Regions from separate parts of the Streptomyces sp. NPDC059524 genome, predicted to be linked through region 2. Evidence: riboswitches for the same ligand, from Rfam matches in the RefSeq annotation. Region 2 holds a riboswitch; each other region holds the start of a gene.
The links. Region 2 has a riboswitch for cobalamin ahead of ACFW9D_RS03520 (ABC transporter substrate-binding protein). Riboswitches for the same ligand answer to the same signal wherever they lie in the genome.
Positions count from the first base shown of each region.

Region 1: it holds a riboswitch for cobalamin, as region 2 does, so the genes downstream of both, ACFW9D_RS01565 (ribonucleoside-diphosphate reductase subunit alpha) here and ACFW9D_RS03520 (ABC transporter substrate-binding protein) in region 2, are expected to answer to the same signal.
Region 3: it holds a riboswitch for cobalamin, as region 2 does, so the genes downstream of both, ACFW9D_RS30570 (cobalamin biosynthesis protein) here and ACFW9D_RS03520 (ABC transporter substrate-binding protein) in region 2, are expected to answer to the same signal.

Region 1 covers NZ_JBHYTK010000004.1:11,032-14,297, forward strand. The annotation lists partial or broken gene ACFW9D_RS01555 (sodium:solute symporter) at 1-292, shown strand, start outside; gene ACFW9D_RS01560 (nucleoside hydrolase) at 411-1,391, shown strand; cobalamin riboswitch at 1,428-1,571, shown strand; gene ACFW9D_RS01565 (ribonucleoside-diphosphate reductase subunit alpha) at 1,698-3,266, shown strand, end outside.
Region 2 covers NZ_JBHYTK010000007.1:99,852-103,117, reverse strand. The annotation lists gene ACFW9D_RS03525 (FecCD family ABC transporter permease) at 1-406, opposite strand, end outside; gene ACFW9D_RS03520 (ABC transporter substrate-binding protein) at 403-1,434, opposite strand; cobalamin riboswitch at 1,496-1,700, opposite strand; gene sigJ (RNA polymerase sigma factor SigJ) at 1,708-2,628, opposite strand; gene ACFW9D_RS03510 (hypothetical protein) at 2,728-3,108, shown strand; gene ACFW9D_RS03505 (arginine deiminase) at 3,120-3,266, opposite strand, start outside.
Region 3 covers NZ_JBHYTK010000146.1:7,396-10,661, forward strand. The annotation lists gene ACFW9D_RS30565 (cobyric acid synthase) at 1-1,167, opposite strand, end outside; gene ACFW9D_RS30570 (cobalamin biosynthesis protein) at 1,164-2,120, opposite strand; cobalamin riboswitch at 2,159-2,302, opposite strand; gene ACFW9D_RS30575 (hypothetical protein) at 2,411-2,632, opposite strand; gene ACFW9D_RS30580 (anion permease) at 2,649-3,266, opposite strand, start outside.

The sequences.
Region 1 (3,266 bases), on a different contig from region 2:
GGCCGTCGGCATGGTCTACGGCACGGTCGCCGCGTACGGGGTGGCCTCGCCGACGCAGAAGCACTTCGGCGGCTCCGCCAAGGAGATCCCGGGCATCGGCGAGATCGGCTACATCGGCCTCACCGCGTTCGTCCTGAACGTCGTCGTCACCGTGGTCCTCACCTTCGTCCTGAAGGCGCTCAAGGCCCCGGACGGCATCGACGAGACGTCTCCGTCGGACTACACGGCCGACGCCGGCGACAAGGGCGTGAAGGTCGAGCTCCCGGCCGTCGGGACCGGCGCCGGACACTAGCCCTGGTCACACCCTTCTCGAAGGACGAGCCCCTCCACCTCTGGAGGGGCTCGTCCCGTTACGGTGGCCGACGATCGGCACCACCCGACGATCGGCACCACCCGCCCTGGAGGAACCCTTGACCGCACCCATCGTCCTCGACAGCGACCCCGGCATCGACGACGCCGTCGCGCTCCAGTACCTGCTCGGCACCGGCCTGTGGGACCTCAAGGCCTACACGACCGTCGGCGGCAACGTGCCCGCCTCCCAGGCCTTCCGCAACGGCCGCGCCCTGGCCCGCGCCTTCGGCATCGACGGCGACGTGCCCGTGCACCGGGGCGCGGGCCGCCCGCTGACCCGGCTGCCGTACTCCGCGGCCGGCGAGTTCCACGGCGCGGAGGGCCTCGGCTCCGAGCGGCTGCCCGACGCGAGCGTGCCCGAGCAGACGGAGACCTCCGCACAGGCCATGCTGCGCCTCTCACGCCAGTACGAGGGCGAGCTGACCGTGTGCGCGACGGGCCCGCTGACCAACGTGGCGCTCGCGCTCACCGAGGACCCCGACTTCGCGCGGCGCGTGAAGCACCTCGTCTTCATGGGCGGGGCCGCGGAGGTGCCCGGGAACATCACGCCGGTCGCCGAGTTCAACGCCTGGGCGGACCCGGACGCCGTCGACCTCGTGGTGTCCTCGGGCATCCGGTACACGATGGTCGGGCTCGACGCGACGCACGGCTGGCGCTTCACCAAGGACCACCTGGCCGTCCTGGAGGACGCGGGCGAGGGCATGGCGCTGACCGCCCGTCTGATGCGGTACTACCTGGAGGCGTACACGGAGGCCGCGGGCAGCCCGCTGCACGACCCGCTCGCCGTCGGGGTCTGCGCCGACGAGTCGTTCGTCACCGCCGCCGACGGCACCGTCGTCGTGGAGTGCGCGAGCGAACTCACCCGCGGCAAGACCGTGTTCATCCCCTACGACAGCGACTACCCGCGCGCCTACTACGCCGAGTCCCCGCTCGTCGCCGCCCGCACCGCGCATCGCGGCCGGGTCGCGCTCGGCACCGGCCCGCGCGACTTCACGGCCGACTTCGTGACCACGCTCCTGAAGCGGCCCGGGGTGGCCTGACCTCACCGCGACACAACATGTGGGCCCGGAGCGGAAGCCCGGGCACAACATGTATGCTCGCTCTCGCTGTCGTCGCAGGGGAATCCGGTGCAAGTCCGGAACTGTCCCGCAACGGTGAACGTAAGGCCACAAAGGCCCCTCACGTGAGTCCGAAGACCTGCCGACGGTGCGCCCGAGCCGTCCGGCCCGGGTGCCGAAGACGTCAGGGCCTCGCGGAACGGGCCGGTGACGCGGGCGCCCCCGTGTGCGCGCCCGGGCCACTCCTCCTCCCCGCGGGCCCCGAGCCGAGCGAGGGAGAGCCCCCCAGTGACGATCGCGCCCGCCGATCCCGCCTCAGCCCCGGTCCGTGCCGAGGCCGACGCCCCCGGCACCGCGCTGCTGCGCACGCTGACCGAGCTGACCGCCGACCTGCCCGACGCCGACCCGGGCCGGGTCGCCGCCGCGGCGCTGCGCGGCCGGTCCGCCCGGGCCGACGAGGCGGAGCTGCGCGAGCTCGCCACCGAGGCGGCCGCCGGACTGATCTCCGAGGACCCGGCCTACTCGCGGCTCGCGGCGCGTCTGCTCACCCTCACCGTCGCCGCCGAGGCCGCCTCGCAGGGCGTCACCTCGTTCACCGGCTCGATCGAGGTCGGGCACCGCGAGGGCCTGATCGCGGACCGCACCGCCGAGTTCGTGCGCGGGCACGCCGCGCGGCTCGACGCACTGATCGACCCGGCCGCCGACGACCGATTCGGCTACTTCGGCCTGCGCACGCTCTTCAGCCGCTACCTGCTGCGCCACCCGATCACCCGCAAGGTCGTCGAGACGCCGCAGCACTTCCTGCTGCGCGTGGCCTGCGGCCTGGCCGAGGACGAGACGGTGCGCGCCCTGGACGAGGTCGCCGCGCTGTACGGCCTGATGAGCCGGCTCGACTACCTGCCCTCCTCCCCCACGCTGTTCAACTCCGGCACCCGGCACCCGCAGATGTCGAGCTGCTACCTGCTCGACTCCCCGCTGGACGAGCTGGACTCGATCTACGACCGCTACCACCAGGTGGCCCGCCTCTCCAAGCACGCCGGCGGCATCGGTCTGTCGTACTCCCGCGTCCGCAGCCGCGGTTCGCTGATCCGGGGCACCAACGGGCACTCCAACGGGATCGTGCCGTTCCTGAAGACGCTCGACGCGTCGGTCGCCGCCGTGAACCAGGGCGGGCGCCGCAAGGGCGCGGCCGCCGTGTACCTGGAGACCTGGCACTCCGACATCGAGGAGTTCCTGGAGCTGCGGGACAACACGGGTGAGGACGCGCGCCGCACGCACAACCTGAACCTCGCGCACTGGATCCCGGACGAGTTCATGCGCCGGGTGAACGCGGACCAGCCGTGGTCGCTGTTCTCCCCCGCCGACGTGCCCGAGCTGGTCGACCTGTGGGGCGAGGAGTTCGACGCCGCCTACCGCGAGGCCGAGGCCGCGGGGAAGGCGCAGAAGACGATCCCCGCGCGGGACCTGTACGGCCGCATGATGCGCACCCTCGCGCAGACCGGCAACGGCTGGCTGACCTTCAAGGACGCCGCCAACCGCACCGCCAACCAGACGGCGGAGCCCGGCCACACGGTCCACTCCTCGAACCTGTGCACCGAGATCATCGAGGTCACGGACGACGGCGAGACGGCCGTGTGCAACCTGGGCTCGGTCAACCTCGGGGCGTTCGTGGACACCGCGACCGGGGACATCGACTGGGAGCGCCTGGACGCGTCCGTCCGCACGGCCGTCACGTTCCTGGACCGGGTCGTCGACATCAACTTCTACCCGACCGAGCAGGCGGGCCGCTCCAACGCGAAGTGGCGTCCGGTGGGTCTGGGCGCGATGGGCCTGCAGGACGTGTTCTTCAAGCTGCGG
Region 2 (3,266 bases):
ACGAACAGACGGCGCCCAGGAACGCGCCGCCGGACACCGACAGGGCGCCCCCGCCGATCCCCAGCACGACGACCAGGACCGCGCCGGTCGAGGCCCCGGAGGAGACGCCGAGCACGAACGGGTCGGCGAGCGGATTGCGCAGCAGGGCCTGCAGGACCGTGCCGCAGACCGCGAGGCCCGCCCCGGACACGGCGGCCAGCAGGGTGCGCGGCAGCCGCAGGTTCCACACGATCCCGTCGCGGATCGGCGACAGGTCCGAGCTGCCCCAGCCGAGCCGGGCCGCCACCGAAGCCCACACGTCGCCGACCCCGATGTGCGCGGGCCCGATCGTGATGGCCACGGCGACCGAGACGCACAGGGCGGCGAGGCCCGCCGCCGCGTACGACGCCGCGCGCGGACGGGTCACTTGGTGAGGCCGAACGCGCGCAGCGCCGCCGCCACCTTCTCCACGCCGTCCACGGTGCGGATCGTCGGGTTGAGGTCCTGACCCTTGAGCAGCACGTACCGCTTCTCGCGGACCGCCTTCATGTTCCGGGTCGCGGGGTCGGACTCCAGGAACCTGATCTTCTGCGCCGCCGATTCTGCCGACTGCGAGCGCCGGGTCAGATCGCCGATCACCAGGACGTCCGGATCGCGGTCCACGACCGTCTCCCAGTTGATCTGCGGCCACTCCTCGTGCGTGTCGTCGAAGACGTTGCGCACCCCGAGCGCGTTCGTGATGACGCCGGGCGCGCCGCAACAGCCAGCCATGTACGGCGACTTGGAGTCGGAGAACCAGTACAGGACGCTCACGCCCTCGGCGTCCGCGCCCGAAGCGGCCTTCCGCACCCGCGACTTGAGCCGCGTCACCAGCTTCTCGCCGCGCTCGCGCACGTCGAAGATCCGCGCCAGGTCCCGGATCTCGCCGTAGACCGTGTCCATCGTCAGCGCCTCGGTGCGGACGCCGTCGCCGTCACCGCTGTTGTCCTTGTCCGCGCAGTCGGTGGGGGAGAGGTACGTCGGCACGCCGAGCTTCTCGAACGAGGCGCGCGGTGCCACGCCGCCCTTGCCGAGGGTGTAGCCGAACGAGGCGGCGGCGAAGTCGGGTTCCTTGTCGAGGACCTTCTCGAACGACGGGTAGCGCTCCGCGAGGCGCGGCACCTTCGCGTTCGCCTTCGCAAGGTTCGGGCGCACCGGGTCGGTCCAGGTGCCGGTGCCCGCCATCCGGTCGGCGAGGCCGAGGGACAGCATGATCTCGGCGGAACCCTGGTCGAGGGCGACGGCGCGGCGCGGCGGGTGCGGGACGTGCACGCGCTGCCCGCAGTTGGTGAGCGTGACACCGGCGCCGGCCGCGTCGCCGGCGTGGTCCGACGGGGCGCCGGAGCCGCACGCGGTGAGCAGCAGCGCGGTGATCGGCACGAGGGCACAGAAGCGGGCGAGACGTGCGAAGGGCACGGGAGATCCTTTAGCGTCCAGGGCTCAAACGCGGAGCCGGCCAACGGTCCGCCCCGGCCGGTGGACGGGCGGGGCCGCCAGCAGGTCTTCGGACTCGGGGTCGTCCGGACGGAGCGCCTTCCCGGGCCCGGTTCCCCCCGGCCCAGTGGCAGTTGCCCCGCCCGTCGCCCTCACCGCTGCGCGTCAGTTCCGGTCTTGCACCGGATTCCCTGACCCGAGTACGTACAAGTACGCACAAAGGTACGACTGGCTTGGGGAAGCTATCACAGGGCGTCACCACCCCGGCAGGGCGCCTCGGTCCTCGCCCGACCAGGCCCGCAGCTTCTCCGGATTGCGCACCACCCAGATCCGCGCGACCCGTCCCCCGGCGAGATCGAACGCGGCCACCGTCAGTACCACGCCGTCCCGGAGCGCGACGAGGCCCGGCGCGCCGTTGACCGTGCGCTCCAGGAGTTCCAGGCCCGGCGCCTTGTCGGCGATCGCCACCATGTATGAGGCGATGCGCGCCGCCCCCTCGACCGGGCGCAGCGCGGCCCCCGCCAGACCGCCGCCGTCCGAGGTCATCACGGCGGACGGGGCGAGCAGGCCGACGAGCGCGGCGATGTCCTTCGCCTCCCAGGCCCGCCTGACCTGCCGCACCGCGTCCGCCTGCCCGGCGGCGACGCCCTCGGAGCGCGCGGCGCCCGCCCGGCGCCGCGCCGAGGCGGCCAGCTGTTTGCAGGCCGCCGGCGACCGGCCGAGGACCTCCGCGATCTCCGCGAACGGATACCGGAACACGTCGTGCAGTACGAACGCCACCCGCTCGGCCGGCGTCATCGACTCCAGGACGACGAGGAACGCCATGCTCACGGACTCGTCGAGAACCATCTGCTCGGCGGGGTCGCCGCCCTGGCCGTGCGCCCACTCGGACCGGTCCGGGAGCGGCTCGGGCAGCCACGCGCCGACGTAACGCTCGCGCCGGGCGCGCGCCGAGCCGAGCACGTCCAGGCAGATCCGGCCGGTCACCGTCGTCAGCCAGGCGCCCGGCGCCGCGATCGCGTCCCTGCGGTCCCCGGGCAGCGCGTACCAGCGGGCGTACGCCTCCTGCACCGCGTCCTCCGCCTCGGCCAGCGAACCGAGCAACCGGTAGGCCACATTGAGCAGTTGGCGCCGCTCACCCGCGACCGCGTCCGTGTCCGCCCCCGCCGTCCCCACACCGACCGCCCCCTCGCCTTACCTTTCGCCGGCCTGCGTCGTCGGCCTGTCGAGACCTTATCGACCGACTGCCCCCGGGGCGGGAAAGAGGACCAGGCCATGACCACCCACGTGACGACCACCCGGCGCACCGTCTCGTTCCTGCGCGTCGCGATCGCGGTGCAGACCGCGACGATCTTCCTCCAGGCCGTCTCGGCGGGACTGCTGCTCACCGCCTCCTACGGGGAGGCGCTGCACAGCGCCGGGGCCCGCGTGATGTACGCGGCGTCGATGCTGTACCTGCTCGCGGCGGTGCTGGCGTGGAAGCCGGGCGGCGGTCCGGTCCGGCCCGTGTGGCACGCCACCGGCTTCCTGCTGCTCGCCTCGGCGCAGGTCGTGCTCGGTGTCGCGCACGTGCCGTCGGTCCATCTGCCGCTGGGCGTGCTCATGTTCGGCCTGAGCGTGCTGGCGCTCGCGCGCGGTGCCGGCGGTCCCCGCTGAACGCGGAGGCGTCAGTAGTCGACCGGGTCGCGGACGATCGGGCACGTCATGCAGTGCCCGCCGCCGCGGCCCCGGCCCAACTCGGCCCCGACGATGGTGATGACCTCGACGCCGGCCTTGCGCAGCAGGGCGTTCGTCTGGGTGTTGCGGTCGTACGT
Region 3 (3,266 bases), on a different contig from region 2:
CACGGGACGGGCCAGCGTCTTCTCCCGCGCGAAGCGCACCCGCACCGGGAGGAGCCCGAGCCCTTCCACGACCCCGGCCCGCGACTCGACCTCGTCCTCGATCCGCTCCCCGAGCACCTGGAACCCGCCGCAGATGCCGAGCACCGGCCGCCCCTCGGCGACCCGCCGGGCCAGCGCGTCGGCGAGCCCGCGCTCGCGCAGCCACTCCAGGGCCTTCACGGTGCCGCGCGTGCCCGGGACGACCACCAGATCGGCGTCGACGAGCTCCTCGGCCCGGTCCACGAACCGCACGACGACGCCCGGCTCCGCCGCCAGCGCGTCGACGTCGGTGAAGTTCGACATGAGGGGCACCGCGCACACCGCGACCCGCAGCACGTCCTCGCCGACCGGCGGCGCCACGACGGATTCGCGCACCGTGCCGCGCAGCGACACCCGCAGCCCGTCCTCCTCGTCGATACCGAGCCCGTGCTGGTACGGCAGGACGCCGTACGTGGGCCGGCCCGTCAGCGATTCGAGCATGTCGAGGCCGGGTTCGAGCAGGGTGACGTCGCCGCGGAACTTGTTCACCAGGTATCCGGCGAGCAGCTCCTGGTCCTCGGGCGCGAGCAGCGCCGTCGTGCCGAAGAACGACGCGAAGACGCCCCCGCGGTCGATGTCACCGACGACGAGGACCGGCAGCCGGGCGGCGCGCGCGATGCCCATGTTCACGATGTCGGTGCGGCGCAGGTTGATCTCGGCGGGGGAGCCCGCCCCTTCACAGATCACGGCGTCATGACTGCCCCGGAGTTCCTCCAGGCATCCCACCACCGTGTCCAGCAGGGCCGCCTGCCGCCCTCCGTGGTAGCCGCGCGCGCTCAGCTCGCCGACCGGCTTGCCCATCAGGACGACCTGGCTGCTGCGGTCGCTGCCGGGCTTCAGGAGCACCGGGTTCATCAGCGCGCTCGGCTCGGCCTTCGCGGCCTGCGCCTGCATGGCCTGCGCCCGCCCGATCTCGGCGCCCTCGCGCGTCACGAACGAGTTGAGGGACATGTTCTGCCCCTTGAACGGCGCGACCTTCACGCCCTGCCGCACCAGCCACCGGCAGATCCCGGCGGTGACCACGCTCTTCCCGGCGTCCGAGGTCGTGCCCGCGACCAGCAGGCCGCCGCCCCTCCTCGCGCCCGTCATCGACGGCCCCACAGCAACCGCGCGCCCACACAGACTCCCAACGCCGAAAGACTCACGCGCCGCGACAACCGCACGGCCCGTTCCACATCACGTACGTGCACGGGCCGACCCCGCTCGTTGAGGACCGGCCGGTGCTCGACCCGCCCGGCGTACGACAGCGTGCCGCCGAGACGCACCCCGAGCGCGCCCGCGAACGAGGCCTCCACGACGCCCGCGTTCGGGCTCGGATGGCGCTCCGCGTCGGACCGCCAGGCGCGCACCGCGTCCCGGGGCCGGCCGCCGGTCAGCACCGCGAGGGCGCCCGTCAGCCGGGCGCCGGGCCAGCCGGCGACGTCGTCGAGCCGGGCCGAGGCCCAGCCGAAGCGCCGGTAGCGGGGCGACTTGTGACCGACCATCGCGTCCAGCGTGTTCACCGCGCGGAAGGCGAGCAGCCCGGGGACCCCGGCGGCGGCGCCCCACACCAGGGCGCCCACGACCGCGTCGGAGGTGTTCTCGGCGACCGACTCGACGACGCCGCGCGCGATGCCGTCGGCGTCCAGACCCTCGGGGTCGCGCCCGCACAGCCGGGGCAGCAGCTCCCGGGCCAGCTCCACGTCCCCCGCCTCCAGGGCGGATCCCACGGCCCGCGCCTCACGGCCCAGCGAGGTGCCGCCGACCACGGCCCAGGTCGCGGCGGCGGTCAGCGCGACGGAGGCGGCGGGGGAGCGGCGTACGGCACGGGCGGCGAGCGCGCCCAGGGCGGCGGCGCCACCGGCGCACACGGCCGTGTGCAGGGCGCCCCGGCCGCGGTCGTCCCGCCACAGCACGCGCTCGACGGCTCCCGCGGCGCGGCCGAAGCCGGCGACGGGGTGCCCGCGGCGCGGATCGCCGACCAGGAGGTCGCTGAAGATACCCAGGGCGGCGCCGTACGCGAAGACGCGCTCGGCCCGCCGTGCGCCGCGCGGGGCGAACATGGCGGTAGTTGTCCTCACTCAGGGTGTCCACGCCCTGGTTCGAAGAGACCGGCAGCGTGAGTTCCTGGCTCGCCCTCCGGGGGAGGGCTGACAGTGGCGGGACCGCGCCGGATTCGCACCGGCTTCCTCTGCTGCTGCCGTATATGGCGAGGGAAGTGCACCACGCTCCGCGAACGCACGTCAACTTGCTGTTGACCTGCGGCGGGTGAGTGTGGCCAGGTCCACAACACGTCGGCGGGGTGGCGACGCGGATGCGTCCCCACCCCGCCGAGGGAGTGCTGCGACCGTGGTCAGGCCACGATCAGAAAGATCCCGTACGCGACCGCCGCCGTGCACAGTGCGAAGCACAGGTAGGCGCCGGAGACGGCGAGTGTCGCCGAACCGCCCGCGCGCGTCGCCGACTCCTTCTTGGAGAGGCCGACGATGCCGAGGGTGAACAGGCCCACCAGGGCCACCGTCACCACGAGGCTGACGCCGAACACGGAGCCGAGGGCCGCCCAGTCGATCTTCATAGCTGGTCCTGCTTCCTTACAGCGTGGCGCCGGCGGGGCGCGCGGGGTCGGCCACGGAAGCGGCCGCGGCGGGGACGGGGGTCTCCTCGACGGCCACCGGACCGGCCGGCGGCGGCGTGACCGCGGCGATCGCGGTCGTGACGACACCGGCGGGCTCCTCGGCGGGGGCCTCGGTGCCGATCTCGTCGGCCGTCACGTTGTGGTGGTCGACCGAGTTGCGGCGGGACAGCGCCCAGATGACCGAGGCGCCGCCGATGAGCAGCGCGGCCGTCAGGCCGATGCCCCAGGGGCCCTGCTGGGTGAGGAACTCGGCGCCCGCGCCGACCAGACCGGCCGCCGGCAGGGTCAGACCCCACGCGACGAACATCCGGGTGGCGGTCGACCAGCGGACGACACCGCCCTTGCGGCCGAGGCCCGAGCCCATGACGGCGCCGGAGCAGACCTGGGTCGTGGAGAGCGAGAAGCCGATGTGCGAGGACGCGAGGATCGCCGTCGCGGCGCTGGTCTGCGCGGCGAAGCCCTGCTGCGGGGCCAGGTCGGTGAGGCCCTTGCCCATGGTGCGGATGATGCGCCAGCCGCCCAGGTAGGTGCCCATCGCGATGGCCAGACCGGCCGAGACGATGACCCACAGCGG